One region of the Pseudomonas arvensis genome, then DNA from elsewhere that is predicted to be linked to it. Evidence: predicted binding sites of a transcription regulator. Region 1 holds the regulator's gene; the other holds the start of a gene.
The links. Region 1 encodes sigma-54, which starts transcription at its own class of promoters, with help from an activator protein. Its sites were predicted from a motif close to ANTGGCATNNANNTTGCTNT; they were not measured.

Region 2: the regulator sigma-54 is predicted to act here: its motif matches at 2,582-2,601, upstream of AB3G88_RS21075 (circularly permuted type 2 ATP-grasp protein).

What each region holds. Positions count from the first base shown of each region.
Region 1 is NZ_CP162038.1:990,814-995,742, forward strand. It holds gene rapZ (RNase adapter RapZ) at 1-596, opposite strand, end outside; gene ptsN (PTS IIA-like nitrogen regulatory protein PtsN) at 599-1,063, opposite strand; gene hpf (ribosome hibernation-promoting factor, HPF/YfiA family) at 1,076-1,381, opposite strand; gene AB3G88_RS04470 (RNA polymerase factor sigma-54) at 1,457-2,950, opposite strand; gene lptB (LPS export ABC transporter ATP-binding protein) at 3,148-3,873, opposite strand; gene lptA (lipopolysaccharide transport periplasmic protein LptA) at 3,873-4,406, opposite strand; gene lptC (LPS export ABC transporter periplasmic protein LptC) at 4,393-4,929, opposite strand, start outside.
Region 2 is NZ_CP162038.1:4,672,216-4,677,144, forward strand. It holds gene AB3G88_RS21065 (transglutaminase family protein) at 1-187, opposite strand, end outside; gene AB3G88_RS21070 (alpha-E domain-containing protein) at 184-1,134, opposite strand; gene AB3G88_RS21075 (circularly permuted type 2 ATP-grasp protein) at 1,140-2,549, opposite strand; gene AB3G88_RS21080 (ribonuclease E inhibitor RraB) at 3,004-3,345, opposite strand; gene AB3G88_RS21085 (hypothetical protein) at 3,562-3,798, opposite strand; gene AB3G88_RS21090 (START domain-containing protein) at 3,902-4,507, opposite strand; gene AB3G88_RS21095 (YkgJ family cysteine cluster protein) at 4,549-4,803, opposite strand.

The DNA.
Region 1 (4,929 bases):
TCCGGTTTCCAATAAGGGTTGGGCAGGCAGCGCACGTCAAACACGAGGTCCGCATCCACTGGCATGCCGCGTTTGAACCCAAAGGACTCGACAAGAAACGCCGTGCCAGGCTCCGGCTGATTCAGCAGGCGCAGCTTGATGGCATCGCGCAGTTGATACAGGTTAAGGCTGGTGGTGTTGATCTTGAGGTCGGCGAGGTCAATGATCGGCCCCAACAACTTGGTTTCGTCCTCGATGGCTTCGGCCAGGGAGCGGTGGGGGCTGCTGAGCGGGTGGCGCCGGCGGGTTTCGGAGAAGCGCTTTAATAACGTCTCTTCGTCGGCATCGAGGTACAGCACATCACAATGGATGTGCTTGGCGCGCACTTCTTCCAGCAATTCCGGGAATCGCGAGAGGTGGCTCGGCAGGTTGCGGGCGTCGATCGAAACGGCAACCAGGGGTTGCGCCAGCTCGGTGTGGATCAGAGCACGTTCCGCCAGCTCTGGCAGCAGGCCGGCAGGCAGGTTGTCGATGCAATAGAAGCCATTGTCCTCAAGAACGTTGAGGGCGGTGCTTTTACCCGAGCCGGAGCGGCCGCTGACGATGATCAAACGCATGGTTACTGCCCGTTTTGCTCATCCAGGACAACTTGGTACAGCGCCTCGTTGCTGCTGGCACTGCGCAGTTTGTCGCGTACTTCCTTGCGGTCAAGCATGCTGGCGATCTGCCGAAGCAGTTCCAGGTGCGCATCGGTGGCGGCCTGCGGGACCAGCAGAACAAACAGCAGGTCGACCGGGGCACCGTCGATGGCGTCGAAATCGATAGGGGCGTCCAGGTGCAGCAGGGCGCTGACAGGTGTTTCGCAGCCTTTGAGGCGACAGTGAGGAATGGCGATGCCGTTGCCAAAACCGGTCGAGCCGAGTTTTTCACGGGCAATCAGAGCCTCGAAGACATCTTGCATCTCCAGCTCAGGCACTTGGCTGCTGATCAGGTTGGCAATTTGTTCGAGGGCTTTCTTCTTGCTGCCGCCCGGCACGTTCACGAGGGAACGGCCGGGGGTCAGGATGGTTTCAAGTCGGATCATGGGTTGGGGGTGTTAGCGGCCAGTGCCATTAAGAAGGCTCTGCTGCTTTTCCTTATGCTTTTTAAGTTGGCGGTCAAGCTTGTCAGTCAAGGCATCAATTGATGCATACATGTCCTCATGCTCGGCATTGGCGACTACTTCGCCACCGGGAATCTGCAGGGTCGCCTCAACTTTCTGCTGAAGCTTGTCGACCTTCATGATGACTTGCACGTTGGTGATTTTGTCAAAATGCCCCTCCAGGCGTTTCAGCTTCAGCTCGACATACTCGCGCAGGGGAGGGGTGACTTCTACATGGTGTCCACTGATGTTGACTTGCATACAGCTTCTCCTTCGTTGCCAGTGCATAAAGCGACGGGTAGGAATACCCGTCACTGGAACGCTGTGGCCCGCCCGTCACATCAAACGCTTGCGCTCGCTGGAAGGCGCGATCCCAAGGGATTCGCGGTACTTGGCGACGGTTCGACGGGCGACCTGAATGCCTTGTGCCTCCAGTAAACCAGCGATCTTGCTGTCACTCAACGGCTTTTTCTGATTTTCCGCAGCAACCAGTTTTTTGATGATCGCGCGGATCGCCGTTGACGAGCATTCGCCGCCTTCGGAGGTGCTTACATGGCTGGAGAAAAAATATTTCAACTCATAAATACCCCGTGGGGTATGCATGAATTTTTGCGTGGTCACGCGTGAAATTGTCGATTCGTGCATGCCTACCGCCTCGGCGATGTCGTGCAGGACCAGAGGCTTCATTGCTTCGTCGCCGTATTCCAGGAAGCCGCGCTGATGCTCGACGATCTGGGTGGCCACTTTCATCAAGGTTTCGTTGCGGCTCTGCAGGCTCTTGATGAACCAGCGGGCTTCCTGCAGCTGGTTGCGCATGAAGGTGTTGTCGGCACTCGTGTCGGCCCGGCGTACAAAGCCGGCATATTGCGGGTTGACCCGCAGGCGCGGCACAGACTCCTGGTTCAGCTCAACCAGCCAGCGCTCGTTGTCTTTGCGCACGATTACATCGGGCACCACGTACTCGGCTTCGCTCGACTCGATCTGCGAGCCCGGACGCGGGTTCAGGCTTTGCACCAGCTCGATGACCTGGCGGAGGTCGTCTTCCTTGAGCTTCATGCGACGCATCAGTTGGGTGTAGTCGCGGCTGCCCAGCAGGTCGATGTAGTCGGTAACCAGGCGCTGGGCCTCAGCGAGCCATGGCGTCTTGGCGGGCAGCTGGCGCAGTTGCAACAGCAAGCATTCGCTCAGGGTACGGGCGCCGATGCCGGCCGGCTCGAACTGCTGGATGCGGTGCAGCACCGCTTCAATTTCGTCCAGCTCAATGTCCAGTTCCGGGTCGAAAGCCTCAAGAATTTCTTCGAGCGTCTCGTCCAGGTAACCCTGGTTGTTGATGCAGTCGATCAGGGTGACGGCGATCAGTCGATCGGTATCAGACATCGGTGCGAGGTTCAGTTGCCACAGCAGATGGCTCTGCAGGCTTTCACCGGCGGAGGTGCGGGTGGTGAAGTCCCACTCGTCATCGTCGTTGCTGGGCAGGCTGCTGGCGCTGGTCTGATAGACGTCTTCCCAGGCGGTATCTACTGGAAGCTCGTTGGGGATGCGTTCGTTCCAATCGCCTTCCTCCAGGTTGTCCACCGTAGGGGCAGTTTCCTGATAGGACGGTTCCTGCACGTCCGCGTTGGGTTTTTGCTCGATGTTGTCGGCCAACGGGTCTGCGTTATCGAAGTCGTCGCCTTCTTCCTGGCGTTCGAGCATCGGATTGGACTCCAGGGCCTCCTGGATTTCCTGTTGCAGGTCCAGGGTCGACAATTGGAGCAGGCGGATGGCCTGTTGCAGCTGCGGTGTCATCGTCAGCTGCTGGCCCATTCTCAGGACTAGCGATGGTTTCATGGCAGGGGCTTAACACCTTATTCGCCGGCGCAATGCGCCATCCACGACAGGGCGCGTGAGCGCCAAACATAAGCAAATTATATGCCTGATATCGAGGGCTTTGCCTAGAGCGCGGTAACAATAAAAAACCGGAGGTTCTTATTGACTCCCGCGCATCGGGCAAACGACCTGCCACCGCCTTGTTATTACAGGCGGGTTTACAGGCGAAACTCGTGACCCAGGTACACTTCCTTGACCAGTTCATTGGCCAGGATGGTAGCGGAGTCGCCCTCGGCGATCAGTTGTCCATCGTTGACGATATAGGCGGTTTCGCAGATATCGAGGGTCTCACGCACATTGTGGTCGGTGATCAGTACACCGATGCCCTTGGCCTTGAGGTGATGGATGATCTGCTTGATATCGCCAACCGAGATAGGGTCGACGCCGGCAAACGGTTCGTCCAGCAGGATGAACTTGGGGGCAGTGGCCAGGGCACGGGCGATTTCCACGCGACGCCGCTCGCCACCGGACAGGCTCATGCCAAGGTTGTCGCGAATGTGGTTGATGTGGAATTCCTGCAGCAGGCTTTCCAGTTCCTGGCGGCGGCCGTCACGGTCCAGTTCCTTGCGGGTTTCAAGGATGGCCATGATGTTGTCGGCAACCGACAGTTTGCGGAAGATCGACGCTTCTTGCGGAAGATAACCGATACCGGCACGGGCACGACCGTGCATTGGCTGGTGGCTGACATCCAGGTCGTCGATCAGTACGCGACCCTGATCCGCCTGGACCAGGCCGACGATCATGTAGAAGCATGTGGTCTTGCCTGCGCCGTTGGGGCCGAGCAAGCCGACGATCTGGCCGCTGTCGATCGACAGGCTGACGTCGCGCACGACCTGACGGCTTTTATAGGCCTTGGCCAGATGCTGGGCTTTCAGGGTTGCCATTACTCGGCCTTCTTCTTCGGCTGGATAACCATATCGATACGCGGACGCGGTGCGGTCACCTTGCTGCCATTGGCGCGGCCGGCGTTGGCGATCTGTTTCACGGTGTCATAGGTGATCTTTTCACCTTCCGTGGAGTTGCCATCGGGGCTGAGCACCTTGGCCTGGTCGATCAGCACAATGCGATTCTGCTGCGCGTGATACTGGATGGTCTTGCCGTAGCCCTTCATCGGGCCGGTGTCGGTCGCGGACTGCTTCTGTTCGAAGTAAGCCAGGTTGCCAACCGAGGTCACGACGTCGATATCACCGGCTTGGGTGCGCGTCAGTGTCACGGTATTGCCGGTGATTTTCATCGACCCTTGGGTGATGATCACACCGCCGGTATAGGTGGCAACACCTTGCTTGTCATCGAGTTGCGCATCGTCAGCCGAGATGTGGATCGGTTGCTGGCTATCGTTCGGCAGAGCCCAGGCGCTCACGCTTCCCAGTGCTGCGCCCAAACCGAGCAAAATAGGGAGAGTTTTAACGAGCCTCATACTGTCCTCTTACGTTCGATAGCAGGTGTATCCTGCTTTCTTTCAAATACGCTTTCATTCCCTTGCCAGTCGATACACCGCCAGCGCCGTCGATTCTAACGTCTTGCTCGGTCTGCGCATATTGCTTCTGCGGGAATACGGTCATGCGACTGCTGGTAATCACCGTGTCGCGGTCTTTTGCGTCCGTGCGTGCAACGCGTACCGAGTCGATCAGCTCTACCTCGGTGCCGTCAGGGTTCACCTCGCCACGCTTGCTGGTGACATGCCACGGAAATTCTGTGCCGCGGTACAGGTTCAGGTCCGGGTTGGTCAGCAGGGTGACTTCGGTGGCCTTCAAGTGTTCGACTTTGTCCGAGGTCATTTCGTACTGCAACTTGCCGTCGGGCAGGAACTGCACGCTATAGGCGTCGGTGGCGTAATAGTCGATAGCCCCTCCGTCGACCTGTGCAGCAGGCTGGTCGAGGAAGCGCCCCGGGCTGATATTCCAGTAGCCCACCGCGAGCAGCAGCGCGGCGATGACCCC
Region 2 (4,929 bases), 2.6 Mb from region 1:
GGGTCAGCACATGCAGGATGTTGCCGAAGGGGTCGACCTGGGCACGCACCGGGCGCGGCAGGTCGAGTTGCCAACTGAGCACATGCTGACGCTCGCTGTCATGGGGCGTCAGGCGCAGATACTGGATGCTGGCGCGCACCTGGTCGTCATAGTGGTAGGTGGTTTCGTGACTGATGGAGAGTCTCATGCAGCCTCCAGGTAGGAACCGTAGATGGCGTCGCCCAACTGGCGGACCAAGGGGATAAAGTCGGTCAGCCAGGCGTGCAGGCCTTCCTCAAGGATTTCATCGATGGCCGTAAAGCGCAGGCGGGCATCCATCTCGGCGGCCAAGCGCTGGGCCGGTCGACCGTTGAGGCCAGGCAGGCTGGCGAGGATCTGGTCGATTTCCTCGCTGCACGCCCGCAGTGAGCGCGGCACATCGGCGCGCAACAGCAGCAACTCCGCCACTTGCCGGGCGCCGGGAGCATCGCGATAAATCTCGGTGTAGGCCTCGAACGACGACAACGCCCGCAGCAAGGCGCTCCATTGATAGTAAGCGTGGGCCGTGCCATCGGTGACGGCTTCGGCACGGTCGCCGGCCATTTCATAGCGCGCATCGAGTAACCGCAATGTGTTGTCGGCGCGCTCGATAAAGGTGCCCAGCCGAATGAAACGGAAAGCATCGTTACGCATGATGGTGCCGTAGGTCGCGCCCCGAAACAGATGGGAGCGTTCCTTGACCCACTCACAGAAGCGACTCATGCCATAGCGACTCAGGCCTTGCTGGGCGATATCGCGGATATCCAGCCAGGTGGCGTTGATGTTTTCCCACATGTCGGCGGTGATTCGCCCACGCACCGCGTGGGCACTGGCTCGCGCCGCGCCGAGGCAGCTATAGATGCTCGCCGGGTTGGCCGCGTCCAGGGCAAAGAAGTGCAGCAAGTGCTCAGCGTGCAATTCACCGTGGCGCTCGCGGTAATCCTCCAGGGTGCCGGTGATCAGCAGCGGCATGGCCAGTTCGTGCAAGCCATCGCCGCGCCCATCCTGAGGCATCAGCGACAGCGAATAGCTGACATCGAGCATGCGCGCGAGGTTTTCGGCGCGCTCCAGATAGCGCGACATCCAATACAAATCCGAGGCAGTTCTACTCAACATGGCATTCAGTCCTCAACCACCCAGGTGTCTTTGGTGCCGCCGCCCTGGGACGAGTTGACCACCAGCGAACCTTCGCGCAGCGCCACGCGGGTCAAGCCGCCGGGTACCACGCGGGTTTCTTTGCCGGACAATACAAACGGGCGCAGGTCGATATGGCGCGGGGCGATGCCGTTTTCGACAAAGGTCGGGCAGGTGGATAAACACAGGGTCGGCTGGGCGATATAGGCATGGGGCTTGGCCTTGATGCGCGCACGAAATGCTTCGATTTCCGCCGCCGTCGACGCAGGGCCGACCAGCATGCCGTAGCCGCCCGAGCCTTGTGTTTCCTTGACCACCAGGTCCGGCAGGTTAGCCAGCACGTGGGACAATTCGTCAGGCTTGCGGCACTGGAACGTAGGAACGTTCTTCAGGATGGGTTCTTCATCCAGGTAAAAACGGATCATCTCGGTGACGAAGGGGTACACCGACTTGTCATCCGCCACCCCAGTGCCGATGGCGTTGGCCAGCACCACGTTGCCGCAGCGATAGGCCGCCAGCAGGCCGGGCACACCGAGCATGGAGTCCGGGTTGAAGGCCAGCGGGTCGAGGAACGCGTCATCAAGACGGCGATAGATCACGTCTACCGCCTTGGGGCCGTCGGTGGTGCGCATGAAGACGCGGTCATCGCGCACGAACAGGTCGGCACCTTCTACCAGCTCTACGCCCATTTCCCGGGCGAGAAACGCATGTTCAAAGAACGCACTGTTGAAGCGCCCCGGCGTCAGCACCACCACGCTGGGGTTATCCAGTGGGCTGGAGCTTTTCAGGGTGTCGAGCAACAGGTTGGGGTAATGGTCGATGGGCGCAATGCGCTGGGCGGCGAACAGTTCGGGGAACAGGCGCATCATCATCTTGCGGTCTTCGAGCATGTAGCTGACGCCGCTCGGTGTGCGTAGGTTGTCCTCCAGCACGTAGTAGGTGCCGTCACCATCGCGTACGAGGTCGACTCCGGAGACGTGGGAATAAAGATCGCGGTGCAGGTCCAAGCCCTGCATCGCCAACTGATATTGCTCGTTGGCCAATACCTGTTCGGCCGGGATGATGCCGGCCTTGACGATGCGTTGTTCGTGGTACAGGTCGGCAAGGAACATGTTCAGCGCCTTGACCCGTTGAATGCAGCCGCGCTCGACAATTTGCCATTCACTGGCGGGGATACTGCGGGGAATGGTATCGAAGGGAATCAGGCGTTCGGTGCCCTGCTCGTCCCCATAGAGCGTGAACGTGATCCCGGCGCGGTGAAACAGCAAATCGGCTTCACGCCGGCGCTGGGCCAGCAGTTCTGCGGGGGTTTCGGCCAACCAGCGGGCGAACTCGCGGTAATGGGGGCGGACCTGCCCTGCCCCGTCGTACATTTCGTCGTAATAAGTGCGGATCATGCCGTACTCCTTGTCACCCGGACGCAAGAACCATCGCAAGGCCCGTGCCAGCGGCATAAACACTTAAAAAACAGTGAGTTAAATATAAGCGAACAGCTGACCGCACCGTCCTGGTGCGCGGAATGCCCGTCGCATTGCTGCACGCTTCATCGCAATGCAGGCTTTGCCTATCAACAGCATAGTCAGAGTTGATTTCACTGCCCGGCCAAGCCTGCGGATAATCGCCTCCATCAGCTGAACAGGATGTGTCCTACAGCTTTAACCCTTACGCACTCGGTACCGTGACAGCTCGTGTACCGACCGGCTCCTCGGTCTTCCCTTTCAGCCACCCACTTTGGGTGGCTTTTTTTTGTGCACGAAAAGGCAGCTCAAGTTCCGGGAGTTTTCATACAGCGCACACAAAATCGGCCGACCCTAAGGTCAGCCGATACGCTGCGTTACTCATACAATCTCGCTACATGGGTAACCCACGCACCTCCTGCTTGACGCCCCATCCTTCGATAATCCCGCCCAACGGCTCGACCACCGCCTCAAAGTCTTGCTCGAAGTCTCCTATGCCGTCGTAGGTGGCGAACATGATTTTGCTCAGTTCCAGGTACCAGGCGCCATCATCGCGCGCACTGACCTGGGCATTCAGGGATTCTCCACGAAACTCACCCGCAGCCCTGCGCGCCCGTTCCTCATCCGGGAAAATGGCGTAGAACTCGATGGGGTGGAAACGTGAAAAGTCGAAGCCGCCTTCTTTCATGCGGCGCAGAACGTTGGTGCTGATGTCTTCTTGATAGGCTGTGCTCATGAAACGTCCTCCTCAAACCGATGGATAGACTTTCCGTGCTTCCCCAATCCGCGCCTGGCTGGCGCGGAATCTATGGCAATGAAACAAGTCACTGAGGGAAAACAAGCATGTAGCTGACAAGACCAGACCTTAGCGATTCATTCGCTGATCTCTCTTGCAGAGTAGCGCGAAGCTACCACCTCCACCAGAGGCGGTTGGATGGCATACAAGGAATATTCAGGCGGCGGGGGAAATGTCGAGGATCTGGATGCTGTTCTGGTCTTTCAGGATCTTGACCGTAGGCTCGGGCTGGCGGCCCTCAAGGTCATTGAGGTCGAGTTCGGCGGCGACGGGCACCAGCTTGCTGCGGATCATGTGCGCAGCATCTTCGAGGCTGGGCTTTTGTTCGCAGGTGAACTGCTCCACGGACGTTTCGCCGTGATCATCAACGAAGGTAATTTGCCACGTTTGCATCGGTGCCTCCTCGATAAAGCCCGTGTGTGGGCTCACATCTATCTGGACCTTGAGGGATCGCCAAACGTTCCACTCAAGGTCACAGGCACCGGATCAACTGCGCTTACTTCTCGGCGTGATCCTTGAGGGCTTTCAAGGTGTTGAACGGCGCATCCACCACGAACTTGTTGGCCAGCCACGATGGCACGCTGCCGCCTGGCTCGGTGTGGACCTGATACGTAACTTCGGTCTGGTTGTCGCCTTTGGGCACCAGTTTCCAGAAGCCTTCAACCTGGGCCACACGCACGTAGCCTTTTTCTTCCGGCTTGTAGGTCGGTACGCCCTCCAACTTGCGCGTTACACTGCCATCTGCATCCTTGGTGGTGGTGACATGGATATACGAATCGCGATCGGTCACCGGGAACGGCGCCTTGAATTGAGTATAGGTCCAAGCCTCATCGCCTTTCTTGTCCACCAGCTTCTGGGATTTGCACTCGTGAATCCACGAACAGGCACCGGCCACATCTTCCTGCAGCGCCTGGATCCTGGCCACGGGCGCCTTGATCACCGTCACACCGCGATAGGCCTTGTACTTGGAGCCAGCGACTTCGCTTAACGACACCTTGATACCGTCTTCATCCTTGGCGACTTGCCAATCCTCAGCCTGCGCAGTAGCCGCGAACAACACCGTAAACCCGCACAGCACAGCCATTCGTTTCAGCGAACCCATTGTTGTATTCCTTATTGTTGACGTTGCGATAGTAAAGCCCATCAAGCCGCCGTCATCTGCTCCCACCAGCCGATCAACCGGATCGCATCGGCCTGGTCGGTGCCGCAGACATCGATATCCGCCTTGAAATCACTGCACACCGCCGGACGCTCCGGTTGGCCGAACAGTTGGCACAGCTGTTCGACCGATAGGTGCAGGCAGCGTTCGCCCGCCGGTTTGCCATGGGGCATTCCGGGTAACGGCGAACTGATGGAGGGGGCGATGCAGCATGCGCCACAGCCTTCACGGCAATTCATGACCAGCAGGTCCTCGACGACTCAATGGGGATGGCCGGGCTAGACTACGCCCTTAAACAGCCGTTTTAAAATGGTCTAACAGGGGTTTTTCGCACAAAACAAACATGACTGACCAGTCTGCGACAG